Linked DNA regions of Rhodovastum atsumiense. The protein of the gene in region 1 binds, or shares a complex with, the protein of each later gene. Links are inferred from orthologs where the notes say so. Each region holds a gene or a part of one and is shown in the gene's direction. Other genes may lie near its edges.

Evidence for each region. Proteins that work in one complex are often made in the same cells at the same time.
Region 2: the proteins of ccmB (region 1) and NBY65_RS08595 are in contact, whole or in part, in a solved structure (PDB 8CE8), measured with the Escherichia coli proteins. The link is inferred for Rhodovastum atsumiense from one-to-one orthologs.

The regions. Positions count from the first base shown.
Region 1 is NZ_OW485601.1:2,128,488-2,134,739, forward strand. The notes cover bases 1,932-4,904. They hold ccmB (heme exporter protein CcmB), read left to right. Parts: upstream 1,932-3,071; coding sequence 3,072-3,737; downstream 3,738-4,904. Other genes in these bases: ccmA (heme ABC exporter ATP-binding protein CcmA), read left to right, coding at 1,932-2,306; NBY65_RS09695 (MgtC/SapB family protein), read left to right, coding at 2,314-3,024; NBY65_RS09705 (alpha-glucosidase), read left to right, coding at 3,859-4,904. Also shown: aconitate hydratase AcnA, read right to left, coding at 1-1,556; more of ccmA, read left to right, coding at 1,719-1,931; more of NBY65_RS09705, read left to right, coding at 4,905-5,511; NBY65_RS09710 (hypothetical protein), read right to left, coding at 5,536-6,216; NBY65_RS09715 (helix-turn-helix domain-containing protein), read right to left, coding at 6,226-6,252. UniProt on the Escherichia coli protein: Required for the export of heme to the periplasm for the biogenesis of c-type cytochromes.
Region 2 is NZ_OW485601.1:1,902,629-1,905,362, reverse strand. It holds NBY65_RS08595 (heme ABC transporter permease), read left to right. Parts: upstream 1-850; coding sequence 851-1,618; downstream 1,619-2,734. Other genes in the region: NBY65_RS08580 (hypothetical protein), read right to left, coding at 2,301-2,734; ccmE (cytochrome c maturation protein CcmE), read left to right, coding at 1,784-2,290; ccmD (heme exporter protein CcmD), read left to right, coding at 1,623-1,787; NBY65_RS08600 (YciI family protein), read right to left, coding at 456-749; NBY65_RS08605 (EVE domain-containing protein), read right to left, coding at 43-456. UniProt on the Escherichia coli protein: Required for the export of heme to the periplasm for the biogenesis of c-type cytochromes.

The DNA.
Region 1 (6,252 bases):
TCGACGATCGCGTCCTCGAGCGGGCCGGAATTGCCGATGCAGGTGGTGCAGCCATAGCCGACGGTGTTGAACCCGAGCGCGTCCAGGTCCTGGGTCAGGCCGGACTTGTCCAGATAATCGGTCACCACCTGCGAGCCCGGGGCAAGCGAGGTCTTCACCCACGGCTTCGGCGTGAGCCCGAGCGCACGGGCCTTGCGTGCCACCAGCCCGGCGGCGATCAGCACCGAGGGATTGGACGTATTGGTGCAGGAGGTGATGGCGGCGATCACCACGTCGCCATGGCCGATCTCGTAGTTCTTGCCTTCGGGCTTCGCCTTGGTGCCGAGGTCATTGGCGGCGACGCCCAGGGTCTTGGTCAGCTCGGTCTTGAAGGCGGCGGAGGCGTCCTTCAGCAGCACGCGGTCCTGCGGGCGCTTCGGGCCGGCGAGGCTGGGCTGCACGGTGGAGAGATCGAGTTCCAGCGTCTCGGTGAACACCGGATCGGGCGTGGTCTCGTCGCGCCACAGGCCCTGCGCCTTGGTGTAGGCCTCGACCAGCGCGATGCGCGCCTCGTCGCGGCCGGAGAGGCGCAGATAGTCCAGCGTCAGCTTGTCGACCGGGAAGAAGCCGCAGGTGGCGCCGTATTCGGGGGCCATGTTGGCGATGGTGGCGCGGTCGGCCAGCGCCAGCTCGTTCAGGCCCGGGCCGAAGAACTCGACGAACTTGCCGACCACGCCCAGCTTGCGCAGCATCTGCGTGACGGTCAGCACCAGGTCGGTGGCGGTGGCGCCTTCCGGCAGCTTGCCGGTCAGGCGGAAGCCGACCACGTCGGGGATCAGCATGGCGATGGGCTGGCCGAGCATGGCCGCCTCGGCCTCGATGCCGCCGACGCCCCAGCCCAGCACGCCCAGGCCGTTCACCATGGTGGTGTGGCTGTCGGTACCATACAGGGTGTCGGGATAGGCGATGGTCGTGCCGTCCACCTCGGCGGTCCAGACCGTCTGGGCGAGGTATTCCAGGTTGACCTGGTGGCAGATGCCGGTGCCCGGCGGAACCACGCGGAAGTTACGGAAGGCGCTCTGGCCCCAGCGCAGGAAGGTGTAGCGCTCGCCATTGCGCTCGAACTCGATGTCGACGTTCTTCTGCAGCGAGTCCGGGGTGCCGGAGACGTCCACCATCACCGAGTGGTCGATCACCAGATCGACCGGCACCAGCGGATTCACCTTCTGGGGATCACCGCCGAGGCGGAGGATGCCGTCGCGCATCGCGGCAAGGTCGACCACGCCGGGCACGCCGGTGAAGTCCTGCATCAGGATGCGCGCGGGCCGGAACGGCACTTCCTGGACGCTGCTGGCCTTTTCCAGCCAGCCCGCGATCGCCTTGGCATCGTCGACGGTGTAGCTCTGCCCGTCCTCGAAGCGCAGCACGTTCTCAAGCAGTACTTTCAGGCTGACCGGCAGACGGGACACATCGCCGATGGTCTTGGCGGCCTCGGGGATGGAGAAGTAGTCATAGCTGCGGCCCGCCGCCGTCAGGGTGCGGCGCGTCTTGAGGCTGTCCTGCCCGATTGCTTTCATCCCGATTGCCCCGTCAGTTCATCCGCGCGAAAAGGCGGCGGGAAGCTTTCCCGCAGCGCGCGGATCATGTTGTTTCCGGCGCGGCGGCTTAAACCACACCCCGGCAGGGGCGTCCACGGTCAAACCTGCCAGATTGTTGCGTCAACGGTATGCGGAGGGGTCGTGCTTCAGGCGGAGAACCTCGCGGCGTTTCGCGGCGAGCGGCTGGTGTTTGCCGGCCTGTCGTTCAGCGTGGCCGCGGGCGGCGCGATGCTGCTGGTGGGGCCCAACGGCTCGGGCAAGTCCACCTTGCTGCGGCTGCTGGCCGGGCTCGGGCGGGTCGAGGCGGGACGGCTGCTGTGGGACGGGCAGGATGCGCTCGCCGACCTGCCGACCCATGCCGGCCGGGTGCGGTACCTTGGTCATCAGGATGCGGTGAAACCGGGACTCACGGTGGCCGAGAACCTGCGCTTCTGGGGCGCCCCGACGGCGATCACCCGGGCGCTGGAAGCGGTTGACCTGGCCCGGCTGGCGGACCTGCCGGGCCGGATGCTCTCGGCGGGGCAAAAGCGTCGGCTGGCGATCGCGCGAATGGCGATGACGCCCGCGGCGCTGTGGCTGCTGGACGAGCCGACACTCGGGCTGGACGTGGCCTCGGTAGGGCGCTTCGGGGAGCTGCTGGCGGCGCATCGCAGCCGCGGCGGTATCGTCGTGGCGGCTACCCACCTGCCATTGCCGCTGCCCGACGCCACCGAATTTCGCCTGGCCTGAGCGGACGATGTCGTTTCTTCACACTGCGGCCCTGGCCGAACAGGCGCAGACCCTGGCTTGCCTGCTTGCCGCCTTCGTGCTCGGCACGCTGATCGGCGCCGAGCGGCAGTATCGCCAACGCACCGCCGGATTGCGCACCACCGTATTGGTGGCGGTCGGCGCCGCCGGTTTCGTCGATCTCGGCATGCGCCTCGGCGGCGCCGAGGGCGCGGTGCGCGTCATCGCCTATGTGGTCTCCGGCATCGGCTTCCTCGGCGCCGGCGTGATCATGAAGGAAGGCCGCAACATCCGTGGCCTCAACACCGCCGCCACGCTCTGGGGCGCCGCCGCGGTCGGCGCCTGCGCCGGGGCGGGGATGATGGTGGAGGCAATCGTGGTCACGCTCGCCGTGCTGTCCGCCAACACGCTGCTGCGCCCGTTGGTCAACGCCATCAATCGCATCCCCGTGGACGAACGCGCCACCGAGGCGACCTACACCGTGCGGGTGCGGGCAGTGTCCGACACGCCGGAGCTGCCCGACGCCATCATCGAGCTGCTGGACAGCGCCCGCTTCCCGGTGGCCGAGCTGACCATCGCCCCAACCGGCGACGGGGTCGAGATCGCCGCCCGGCTGATGACCACCTCGGTGCATGCGCAGGAGCTGGACGCGGTGGTTGATCGCCTCGCCCGGTTGCCAGGGGCCCGCCACGCCACCTGGGTCGCCAACACCGCCGGATAAATCCCGATGCCCGCCCCACAGCACCGCGCTTTCCCGCGGAGGATCCGATGCACCCCCTGACCGGCCTGCTGGCGCGCGAGCTGCGGCTGTCGCTCCGCCACGGCAGCGACACTTTGGCCGCGCTGCTGTTCTTCCTGATCGCCGCCGCGCTGTTCCCGCTGGCCATCGGGCCGGCCCCCGAGACGCTGGGGCGCATCGCTCCGGGCGTGATCTGGGTCTGCGCCCTGCTCGCCGCCCTGCTGCCGCTGGACCGGCTGTTCGGTGCCGACCACGACGACGGCTCGCTCGACCTGCTGCTGCTCTGCGGCCTGCCGGCCTCGGGCGTGACCCTGGCGAAGGCCGTCGCGCACTGGCTGGTCACCGGCGTGCCGCTGCTCGCCGCCGCCGCGCCGCTGGCGATCATGCTGCGCATGCCGGAAGAGGCGATCCCGGTGCTGCTGCTCGGGCTGCTGCCGGGCACGATGCTGCTCTCGCTGCTGGGCACGACAGGGGCGGCGCTGGTGCTGGGGGCACGACGCGGCGGGGTGCTGCTGCCGCTGCTGGTGCTGCCGCTGGCCGCCCCGGTGCTGATCTTCGGCGTCGCCGCCGCCGACGCCGCCTCCGGCGGACTGTCGCCGCGACCACACCTGCTGCTGCTCAGCGCCCTGCTGGCGGCGGCGCTGCCGCTCTGCCCGCTGGCCGCCGGAGCCGCCCTGCGCAGCGCCGCGGAATAGCCGGTCCACGCGGAAGCGTCACAATTTATGATTAATATTTTGCCGGAAGATTTTCTGCTTGAGGTTGCGTCGGCGCGATCGCTATCAAGATTACGCGAGACCAACGGACGGCAGGAACGACATGGACTGGTGGCGCGGCGCGGTCATTTATCAGATCTATCCGCGCAGTTATTTCGACAGCAATAACGATGGCATCGGCGACCTGCCGGGAATTACCGCCCGTCTCGATCACGTCGCGCGGCTCGGGGTGGACGCGATCTGGCTCTGCCCGTTCTTCACCTCGCCGCAGAAGGATTTCGGCTACGACGTCTCCGACCACCTCGCCGTCGATCCGATCTTCGGCACGATGGCGGATTTCGACACCCTGCTCGCCCGCGCCCATGCGCTCGGGCTGAAGGTGCTGATCGACCAGGTCTGGAGCCATACCAGCGACCGCCACGGCTGGTTCCTGGAAAGCCGCGCCAGCCGCGACAATCCCCGCGCCGACTGGTACGTCTGGGCCGACCCCAGCCCGGACGGCACCCCGCCCAATAACTGGCTCTCGGTGTTCGGCGGCAGCGCCTGGACCTGGGAACCACGGCGACGCCAGTACTACCTGCACCATTTCCTCACTCACCAGCCGGCGCTGAACCTGCACAGCCCCGCCGTGGTGGACGCCATCCTGGAAGGGGGCCGCTTCTGGCTCGCGCGCGGCGTCGACGGGTTCCGCCTGGATGCGATCGACTTCCTGATGCACGACCCGGCCCTGCGATCCAACCCGGCGGCCCCGCGCCCGCCCGGCCCCCTGCCCGCCAAGATCTTCGGCCTGCAGCAACACCTGCACGACATGCTGCAGCCCCAGGCCATGGGCGTGCTCGCCCGCATCCGTGCCCTGACCGACCAGTTCCCCGGCGCCACCACGCTCGGCGAGGTCTCCAGCCAGGACGGCGCCCTTGCCCGGCTGCAACGGTACACAGCCGGCAGCGAGCACCTGCACATGGCCTATACGCTCCGCCCGCTGCGCCACGGCTTCGACTGGCCGACCGTGCGCACGCTGATCCAGGACATCGGCGCGATGCGCGACGGCTGGCCGTGCTGGAGCTTCTCCAACCACGACGTCGAGCGCGCCGTCACCCGCTGGCACCCGCGGGGCCGCGCGGGGGAAAATGATACCGATTTCGCCCGCCTGCTGATGGCCTTCCTGCTGTGCCTGCGCGGCAGCGTCAGCGTCTACCAGGGCGAGGAACTGGCCCTGCCGGAAGCCGAGCTGGCCTTCGAGGACATGCGCGACCCGTTCGGCATCGCCTTCTGGCCGGAATTCCGCGGCCGCGACGGCAGCCGCACCCCGATGCCCTGGACCGCCTCCGCCGACCACGCCGGCTTCACCACCGCAAGGCCCTGGCTGCCGGTGCCGGCGTCCCACCGGGCGCGCGCGGTGGATACCCAGGAGACCCCCACCAGCGTGCTGGCCGGCTGGCGCCGCTTTCTTGCCTGGCGCCGCACCCGCCCCGCCCTGAGATGGGGATCGCTGACCCCGGTCGAACTGCCGGAGCCGCTGGTCGGCTTCCTGCGGGAGGATCAGGACGAGCGCATCCTGTGCCTGTTCAACCTGAGCGAAACACCGGTGCAGGTGGACCTGGAGGGCTATCCCTCGTTCCACGTGCTGGCCGAGAGCGGCTTCGCGCCGAAGGTCGGCCCCGGGACCGCCCTGCTGCCGCGCTTCGGCGTGCTGCTCGTGCAGTTGCAGCCGGGACTGGCCCCGGTTGAGGCCACGGCATTGCCGGAGCTGCGGTAAACCTCCGCGCTCCGCCGGATCGCGTTACCCGCCCAGCAGCCGGCCCCACAGGCCGCGGCGGGCGGGTTTCGGCCGCCGCGCCTGGGCCACATGCGGACGGCTTGCCGGCGGCCGCACCACGCTGCTCATCAGATGCCGCCCCGCATCCCCCGCGGCGATGCGGGCCCGCTGGAACACCAGGATCTGGGCGGATACCTCGTCCATCGCATCCGGATCGAGCGCCGCCGCCCGGGCGCGGGCCAGTTCGAACTCGCCGGCCCGGCGCAGCACATCGATCAGCCGCAACGCACTTTCGGGACTCTCCGGCTCCCCCCAGGCCGAGGCCGTGAGCCGTCGCAGCGACACCGCTTCCGCCAGGTCCCCGGCATCGTCGGCGACCCAGGCCGCCTGCAGCAACGCCTCGCGCCGCTCCTCCGGCCGGGCCAGCATGGCCCAGCGCAGGAACGGCAGGCAGCCCGGCAGCCTGGTCCGCAACTCGGCGAATTCGGCGGAGCCGAGCACCGCGGCGGCGGTGGGCGGCAAGGCGGCCAGATCCGGGGCCACCGCGCCGCATCCCCCACAGACCTGCAGCCAGCGCGGCAGCGTCGAGCGGGTCGGCTCCCCCGGCCGCAGATCGAGATCGGGCGCCATCTCCGCCGGCGGGGGACGGAACGGCGAACGGACAGAGGCGCCGCAGACGGCGCAGACGGGACGACGCGACGACATGCGGCGGGTTTACCCCCGCCGGGGCTCAAAACGATA
Region 2 (2,734 bases), 230 kb from region 1 along the record:
GGCGAGGGTCTTCGCCGTCGCAGCACGCACATGCGATCGTCTTCAGGCTTGCCAGTGTCCAAGCCGGCAGATGTGCTGCCAGTGCGATGCCGAGACCGGCAGCACCGACAGCCGGGACTGGCGGATCAGCGCCAGCCCCTCCAGCGCCGGGTCGGCCTTCATCGCCGCGAGCGTCACCGCCACCGGCATCGGCCCCACCGTGCGCATGTCCACCGAGACCCAGTCGCCCTCCGTGGCGGTCGGGTCCGGATAGGCTTCGCGCGCGACTTCCACCACGCCGACGATCTGTCGGCCGATATTGGAGTGGTAGAAGAACGCCAGATCCCCCGCCCGCATCGCCTTGAGGTGGTTGCGGGCCAGGTGGTTGCGCACGCCGGTCCAGGGCTCGGTGCCGTTGGCCACCTGCTGGTCCCAGCTGAAGGCGTCCGGCTCCGATTTGACCAGCCAGAACGCCATCAGCCGAGTTTCTCGCCGTCCTTGAAGATCGCCCGGAACGGCCGGATGATCACGCTTTCGAACAGCCCGGCCTTGGCGTAGGGATCGCCCTCGGCGAAGCCTTCGGCCTCGGCGCGGTCGGCGACGTCGATCACCAGGAGCGAGCCGCAGGGGCGACCGTCCACGTCCAGCATGGCTCCGGCATGCGCCAGCTTGGACTGGTAGGTTTCGAGATAGGCCAGATGCGCCGGCCGCGTCGCCATGCGGGTATCCAGCCTGCCGGGGCGGTCAGTGCAGATCAGGGCAAACAGCATCGAGCTTTCCTTTGTCAGGAGGCGATGACATTACGGTAATGCCCGGCGGCTTCAAACTGCCCCCCGCGCGGCGCTAGTGTCGTATGGCAAGGAACCTACCCGTGGACGCCAGCATCACCCCACCGCCGCAGCCCGGCCGCAACCTCCATCGCTTCGCCAATCCTGGCCGGTTTCTGCGCCTCTCGGGGCTGGTGCTGCCCTGGGTGGCGGCGCTGGGCCTCGGCCTGACGCTGACCGGCTTCGCCTGGGGCCTGTTCTTCGCCCCCGCCGACTGGCAGCAGGGCGACGCCGTGCGGATCATGTACGTGCATGTGCCCTCGGCCTGGCTGGCCTCGTTCGGCTATCTCTCGCTGGCCGTGTGCTCGGTGCTGTCGCTGGTGTGGCGGCATCCGCTCGCCGACCTCGCGGCGGCCGAGATCGGACCGGTCGGGGCGGCCTTCACCGCGCTCTGCCTGGCCAGCGGCAGCCTGTGGGGCAAGCCGATGTGGGGCGCGTGGTGGGTGTGGGATGCCCGGCTGACCTCCGTGCTGGTGCTGTTCTTCCTGTATCTCGGCCATGTCGCCCTGGTGCGCGCCTTCGACGACCCGCAGCGCGGCTACCGCGCCGGCGCGATCCTCGCCCTGGTGGGCGTGGTCAACCTGCCGATCATCAAGTTCTCGGTGGACTGGTGGAATACCCTGCACCAGCCTTCCACCATCAAGTTCACCAGCGCGCCCAGCATGTATGTCGGCATGCTGTGGCCGCTGCTGCTCTGCGCGCTGGGCTTTTCCTTCGGTTTCGTCGCCATCGTGCTGATGCGCACCCGGGCGGCGGTGATGGAACGGCGCATCCGCGGCCTGCTGATGGCGCGCGCACAGGAGGCGGGCTGAGGCCATGGACCATTTGACCTACATCATTGCCGCTTACGGTCTGACCATGCTGGTTGCCGGCGGCTTCACCGTCGACGCCTGGGCCCGCATGCGACGGGCGCGCCGGCGTCTGGCGGCGATCGATCCGCGCGAAGCCCGCATGGAACAGAGGTCCGCGAACCGCCCATGACACGCAAGCGCCGTCGGCTCGTCCTCCTGCTCGTCTGCGGCCTTGGCCTCGGCACCGCCACGGCCCTGGTGCTGACCGCGTTCAGCGACAATATGGTCTTCTTCGTCGCGCCCTCGGAGGTCGCCACCAAGGCCCCCACCGGCGGGCGCATCTTCCGCCTCGGCGGCCTGGTGGAGGCCGGCAGCGTCGAGCGGCTGCGCCAGGACGGCAAGCCGGCCGTGCGCTTCCGCATCACCGATGGCGCCGCCGCGGTGGCCGTCACCTATATCGGCATCCTCCCTGACCTGTTCCGGGAAGGCCAGGGCGTGGTGACGCTCGGCGCGCTGCAGCCCGACGGCGGCTTCCGGGCCAGCGAGGTGCTGGCCAAGCACGACGAGACCTACATGCCCCGGGAAGTGGCCGAGGCGCTGAAGAAGTCGGGCCACTGGAACCCCGAGAACGGGGCGCCGCCGCCCGCGTCCACCTGGAATACCCTGGTGCCGAAGACCAAGGCCGGTAGCTGAGCCATCCGCATCAGGGCGGCGGGATCTCGATTCGCGTCGTCTTGCACAGGTCCACGCCGGCGATGTCGCTGCCGGCGTCTGGACCGCTGAACACCACGTGGGCGCTGTAGCGGCAACTCGTGGTCCGGGCCAGCGTCAGGGTGATGGTGCCGCCATCCGGCAGCACCGTGGTGCCAAGCAGGTCGCGGCTGTTCGCCGGCGTGCCCTCGGCCAGCAGATACAGTTCGGTGACCGGCCGGCCGGAGCGGTTCACCACGACGATGCCGGTGGCCGGGCCGTCCTTCGGCCGGGGCGGCACGTCGGCGGTGGTCCAGCCGGGCTCGATGCTCAGGGCCGCGCTGGCGCACAGATCCAGGTCGCGGCGTTCCTCGGCCGAGCGGTTCTCGAACACCACCCGCAGGTCCATGGTGCAGGGCCCCCGCCAGGACAGGTCACGCTCATCGC